One region of the Lentzea sp. HUAS TT2 genome, then DNA from elsewhere that is predicted to be linked to it. Evidence: riboswitches for the same ligand, from Rfam matches in the RefSeq annotation. Region 1 holds a riboswitch; the other holds the start of a gene.
The links. Region 1 has a riboswitch for S-adenosylmethionine ahead of ACSHWB_RS04730 (aminotransferase class V-fold PLP-dependent enzyme). Riboswitches for the same ligand answer to the same signal wherever they lie in the genome.
Positions count from the first base shown of each region.

Region 2: it holds a riboswitch for S-adenosylmethionine, as region 1 does, so the genes downstream of both, ACSHWB_RS17900 (methionine ABC transporter ATP-binding protein) here and ACSHWB_RS04730 (aminotransferase class V-fold PLP-dependent enzyme) in region 1, are expected to answer to the same signal.

Region 1 covers NZ_CP196667.1:936,842-940,053, forward strand. The annotation lists gene ACSHWB_RS04730 (aminotransferase class V-fold PLP-dependent enzyme) at 1-1,289, opposite strand, end outside; SAM riboswitch class IV at 1,327-1,441, opposite strand; gene ACSHWB_RS04735 (potassium/proton antiporter) at 1,515-2,993, opposite strand; gene ACSHWB_RS04740 (M28 family metallopeptidase) at 3,116-3,212, shown strand, end outside.
Region 2 covers NZ_CP196667.1:3,546,170-3,549,381, reverse strand. The annotation lists gene ACSHWB_RS17905 (methionine ABC transporter permease) at 1-506, opposite strand, end outside; gene ACSHWB_RS17900 (methionine ABC transporter ATP-binding protein) at 503-1,501, opposite strand; SAM riboswitch class I at 1,726-1,819, opposite strand; gene rsmA (16S rRNA (adenine(1518)-N(6)/adenine(1519)-N(6))-dimethyltransferase RsmA) at 1,908-2,738, opposite strand; gene ACSHWB_RS17890 (transglycosylase family protein) at 2,961-3,212, opposite strand, start outside.

The DNA of each region.
Region 1 (3,212 bases):
ACCCACCGGCCGTCGCGCTGCTCGTAGGTCCACTTCGGACCTTCGGTGACGAGAGTGCGCAGCGCGGCGACCAAACGGTCCACGTGCTCGGCGGTCGTGCCGAGGCCGATCGACGCGCGCACGGCGCGTTCCTCGTGCGATCCGGCCTGCTTGACGAGGCGGCCCACGATCACGTGGGCGCAGAACGCCCCGTCGCGCACGCCGATGCCGTACTCGGCGGACAGCGCCGCCGCGAGGAAGCCCGCGTCGAAGCCGGAGATCGTGAAGCTCACGACACCGACCTTGTCCGCGTCGGTCAGGATCGAGAGCTCGCGGAAGCCGGGGACGGTGCGCAGCCCGTCCTGCAGGCGCGCCAGCAGCTCCTGCTCGTGCGCGACGGTCTGCTCCCAGTGCCGCGACAGGATCTCGCAGGCCGCGGCCAGCGCGTGCACGCCGACGACGTTCGGGCTGCCGGCCTCGTGCCGCTCGGGCACCGCGGACCAGGCCACACCGAGGCGGTCGCCGTGGTCGGTCACCTTCGACGTGGCACCGCCGCCGACCAGGTACGGCTGGGCCTGCTGCAGCCAGTCCGCGCGGCCGACCAGCACACCGGCGCCGAACGGCGCGTAGATCTTGTGGCCGGAGAACGCGATGTAGTCGACACCCAGCTCACGGGCGTTGATCGGGCGGTGCGGGGCGAGCTGGGCCGCGTCGAGCGCGATCCGCGCGCCGTGGCGGCGGGCGACCTTCGCGAGCTCGGCGACCGGCCACAGCTCCCCCGTGACGTTGGACGCCCCGGTGACGATCACGAGCCGAGGGCCGACCGGGGCGGCGGCGAGGGCCCGGTCCAGTGCGACGAGCGCAGCACCGGACGAAGACGGGGCAGCGATGCGCTGAACGTTCGGCCCGCGCCACGGCAGCAGGGCCGCGTGGTGCTCGCTGTCGAACAGGACGACGGCGGTGTTCTTGGGAACGCTGCGCGCCAACAGGTTCAGCGAATCGGTGGTGTTGCGGGTGAAGACGACGGCGTCGGAGGAGTGCGCCCCGACGAACCGGCGGATGCGGTCGCGGGCCTGCTCGTAGACGCGGGTGGAGACCTGCGAGGCGAACCCGGCGCCGCGGTGCACGCTGGCGTACCAGGGCAGCAGCTCGTCGACGGCGTCGCGCACCTCCTGAAGACAGGGCGCCGATGCCGCGTGGTCGAGGTTGGCGTAGGTGACGCGCTCTCCGGTGACGAGCGGAACCCTCAGGTCAGCGCCGACGACAGCAGGAACAGCGGTAGCGGTGCCGGGGGTGATCGCGAGCGTCATCGAGGTGCCTCCGAGGCCAGGGGCCCCGTCGTGCGAAGGCCCGCGCTTGACCGGCGCCCCACGCGCCGGACCAGGTCCTCACCAAGGGCACCCCACCGCGGTTGGAGGGTTGCCGGCCAGCAAGCTTGGGCTTGACGCTGGCTCTCATGACCTGCCGACGACGTTAGCGGAGGGTGACGCGTCCGTCGACACCCGATTCACATGCTGGGAAGCGTCGGCGACCGACTAATCGCCGGTCTCGCCCTTCCACCGGGCGTAACGACCGGCCCTGTCGACGGCACGAACCCGCCGCTCAGCGGCATCGCGCGCCTCTTCGGTGGTGACGATGAGCAACTGGTCGTCGGTCTGCAGCCGGGTCGTCGGTTGTGGCGTGAAACTCTTTCCCGAGCGCACCACGAGGCTCACTGTGGCGCCGACGGGCAGCCGCAGCTCGGTCATGTAGACGCCGTGCAGCTTCGACCCGCGCTGGATGTGCACCTGCAGCAGTTCGGCACCGAGCTCGTCGAGCGGCGAGGAGTCGACCTGGACCTCCTGCGCCTCCCCCGTCTTCACGAGCCCGAGGCGCCGCGCGAGGAACGGCAGCGTCGTGCCCTGCACCACCGTCAGCACGACGACCAGCACGAACACCACGTCGACCAGTTCGCGGGCGCCCTCGACCCCCTGGATCAACGGGATCAGCGCGAACACGATCGGCACGGCGCCGCGCAGCCCGGACCAGGAGAGGAACGCCTGTTCCCGCCACGGCACCTTGAACGGCAGCGAGGCGAGGACCACCGACAACGGCCGGCCGACGAACGTCAGCACCACACCCGCGACCAGCGCGGGGAACAGCACGTCGAGCAGTCGCGACGGCGAGGCGTAGAGGCCGAGCAGGACGAAGAGCCCGATCTGGGCGAGCCAGCCGAGGCCTTCCGCGAACGAGAGGGTGTCGGCGCGGTGCGGCAGGCGGGCGTTGCCGAGGACCAGCGCGGCGACGTACGTGGCGAGGAATCCGGAGGCGTGCACGAGATCGCCGGCCGTGTAGGCCATCACGCACACCGCCACCGTGGCGAGCGGGTACAGACCGGTGGAGGGCAGCGCCGCGCGTCTCAGTCCGGCTCCACCGAGATAGCCGAGCACGACGCCGACGAGCGCGCCCGCACCCAGTTCGTAGATCACCAGCAGCGGCGCGGTCCAGGAGATCTGGTCCGAGGAGGCCAGCAGCACCACGGCGATGAAGACCGGCGCGTCGTTGAGACCGGACTCCAGTTCGAGCGCACCCGTGAGCCGCGCGCCGACACCTAACGAGCGCAGGACGCTGAAGACGGCGGCCGCGTCGGTGGACGACAGCACCGCTCCCCACAGCAACGCCATCCGCCAGTCGAGGCCCAGCAGGAAGTGCAACGCCGTCCCGGTCACGGCGACGCTCACCGCGACGGCGACCGTGGACAGCGCGACGCCCAGCCACAGCGAGGACTTCACCGCGCTCCACCGGGTCGTGATCCCGCCCTCGGTGAGGATCAGCACGAGCGCCGCGATGCCGAGGGACTGCGTGAGGTCGGCGTCGTCGAAGTTGATGCCGACGACGGACTCGCCGAGGACCACGCCGATGCCGAGGTAGAGCAGAAGTGAGGGCAGGCCGAGGCGGGTCGACACCCGCACCGCGATCACGGAGATCAGCAGTACGGCCGCGCCGATGCCAAGAACGACCGTGACGTCACCCACCTGGACCATTCTGGTTGATCACCACCGATTCCGACGAATCCGACGATCGCCTCTACCGGGCTCATGCGCGGTGGAGCATGTTGATCAGTGGCTCAATCCCTAACCCTGCACGGAGTTGAACCATGAGGATCCTGATCGCGCTGGCGGCCGCCTTGATGGTGACCGGAGCGACCACGGCGCAAGCGGCCGCTCCTGCGGCCTTGGCAGCACCGAACATCA
Region 2 (3,212 bases), 2.6 Mb from region 1:
GCCATCGCCGAGTACCCGATCAGGGCGATCACGGTGACGCCGATGGCGTTGATCAGCGCGGGCAGCGACTCGCGGATCAGCACGCTGCGCACGATCCGCAACGTCGAGGCGCCGGTCGTGATCGCGGCCTCGACCACGGTCACGTGCACCTCGGACAGGATGTTCTGCACGAGCCTGCCGACGAATGGGATCGCTCCCACGGCCAGCGGCACGATGACCGCCGTGCTGCCGATGGAGCCGCCTACGAGGAGGCGGGTGACCGACGTGAGCGCGACGAGCAGCACGATGAACGGCATCGAGCGGCCCAGGTCGGTGACGAAGCTCAGGATCCTGTGCACCGCGGCGTTCGGCCGCAGCCCGCCCTTGGCGGTGAGCTGCAGCCAGACACCTACGGGAACTCCGAGAACAGTGGCGATGACGGTCGAGACGCCGACCATGTACAGCGTCTCGCCGGTGGCTTCGAGCAGGTACGAGAAAACGTCGGACCAGGGTGTTGCAGACCTCACGCAGCTACTCCCTGGGGGCCCTTCAAGGACCTCTGCACAGCGCCGCCGGCCTCGCCGATCCACTCCAGTGCGGAGTCAGAGCGCTCGCCGTTCAAGCCGAGCCGGAAACGTGCGACCGGGGTCTCGCCCAGGCGCGTCAGACCGCCGCCGACGATGTTGAGCTCGACGCCGAACCGGTGCGCGGCCTCGGGCAGCAACGCGCCGACCGCGGCGAACCCGACGAGCACGACGTCCGCGACGCGGTCGTAGCTGCTCTCGTTGATCGGGTTCAGGTCGACGGCGGGCAGCAACGCGCTGCTCGTGCGGCTGGCCGGGTTGTTGACCAGGTCGAGGACCTTGCCGTGCTCGACGACGCGGCCCTGCTCCAGCACTGCGACGTCATCGCAGATCTTGCGGACCACGCCCATGTCGTGTGTGACGACGAGAACGGTCACACCCAGCTCAGCGCGCGCACGGTCGAGCACGGTCAGCACGGAACCGGTGGTCTCCGGGTCCAGCGCGGACGTCGGCTCGTCGGCGAGCAGGACGCTGGGGTTGGCGGCGAGAGCGCGCGCCACGGCGATGCGCTGACGCTGCCCGCCGGACAGCTGGTCGGGGTAGGAGGCGGCCTTGTCGGTCAGCCCGACGAGGTCCAGCAGCTCACCGACACGGGTGCGGCGCTGCGGTCCGGGAATGCCGGCGGACTCCAGCGGCAGCGCGATGTTGCCGGCCGCCGTGCGCTGCCGGAGAAGCGAATCCCCTTGCGGCACAACGCCGATCTGCCGACGAGCAGCCCGCAGGGCCGACCCGTCGAGGCTGGTGATGTCGGTGCCGTCGACGCGGATCGCCCCGGAGTCGGGACGCTCCAGCAGCGCGACGCAACGGGCGAGCGTCGACTTGCCGGCCCCGCTCGGGCCGACGACACCGAGCACGGTGCCGGCCTCGACGTCGAGGGTCACGCCGTTGAGGGCACTGACGCCCTGGAAGGACTTGGTGAGGTTTTCGACAGTGATCACGTCTGCTCCACGGCTGCGCGCGACGGCACACTGTCCGTTTTCGGGCGGACGTGCGCGGTCGGAGTTCTGCTCAGGTGTGTGCGCCACTCGTTGACTGAGTGCGCGTCAAAGGACTCTTGGAAGAAGGCGCCTTAGACGAGGTGGCGACGACATGCAGAAGACGAGCGACGGCACTGGTCGATGACTCGACGGCGCGTCAGCATTCGCACGGTACCCATGGTGCTCCTCCATCGGTCCTGGCGTTAGCACCTGCCCGCATCCAGCGGGTGGTTGCTGCGACGTCGTAGAGCCAGGTCTCTCAGTCGCTCCGGATGGCAAGTAGCAGTCAACCGGACGGACGTTCGGTTGCGCAAGCCAGAATCCGATTCGTTCGACAGATCACACTGTTGGCCGAAGGATCCCCGGCCTAGACCTCGGCGATCCGGATGAAGTCGATCACGCTCAACTGCTCGCCCCTCAGCTGAGGATCGACTTGAGCCTTCGCGAGCAGTTCGTCGATGTTCCCGGGGTTGCCGGCCCAGCCCTTGAGCGCGGCCCTGAGCGTCTTGCGGCGTTGCGCGAACGCGGCGTCCACGATCGCGAAGAGCCTCTTGCGATCCACAGTGGACAGCGGCTTTTCGTGACGCTGGAACCACACCAGACCCGAGTCGACGTTGGGCGCGGGCCAGAAGACGTTCTTGCCGATCGCCCCGGCCTTCTTCGACTCCGCGTACCAGGCGAGCTTCACGCTGGGCACGCCGTAGATCTTGCTGCCGGGCTTCGCCGCCATCCGGTCGGCCACCTCGGCCTGGACCATGACGAGACCCTTCTGGAGGCTCGGCAGTTCGGCCAACAGGTGCAGCACCACCGGGACCGCGACGTTGTACGGCAGGTTCGCGACGATTGCGGTGGGTGGGGCCGGCAGGTCTTCTTGGGTGACTTTCATGGCGTCCTTGAGGACGACTTTGAGCTTGCCCGCGTTCTCCGGATCCATCTCGGTGACGGTCTGCGGTAGGCGGTCGGCCAGAGGCGGGTCGATCTCCACCGCGATCACCTGGCTGGCGTTGGGGAGCAGGGCGAGGGTCAGGGAGCCCAGGCCTGGGCCTACCTCCAGGACCACGTCGTCTGGTGTGAGTCCGGCCGCGGCCACGATCTTGCGGACGGTGTTGGGGTCGTGGACGAAGTTCTGGCCCAGTTTTTTGGTCGGGCGGATGTCCAGCTCGGCGGCTAGACGGCGGACTTCGGCAGGACCCAGCAGGCTCACCGGTGCATTCTCGCAGGCCTGGTGGTGGAGAGGTGGGCTGGGACCGTGCGAATGGGACCGCGAGGTCGGCTTGCGTTGGCTCGTCGCGGTTCCAGCGGGGTGGTCACCGTTCTCTGCCCGCTCCTCCACCCTCGCCCGGAGCGCCCGATCCCACCGCAACGACGAAGGCCGCCCGTGGCGAACCACGGGCGGCCTCAGTCAGGGGACGGAGAGTGTTTACGGCAGGCCGAGCTTCGCGCGGCAGCCCGGCCACGCGCTGTACGTGCCGCCCGCGCGGTCGCGCAGCTTGGTGGCGGTCGCGATCTGCTGTTCGCGGGTCGCCTGGTGCGGCAGCGCCGCGTAGGCGGTGCCGCCGTTCGAGGCCCAGGTGCTGGCCGAGAACTGGAGGCCGCCGTAGTAGCCGTTGCCGGTGTTGATGGCCCAGTTGCCGCCTGCCTCGCACTTGGCGAGACGGTCCCAGACTTCGCC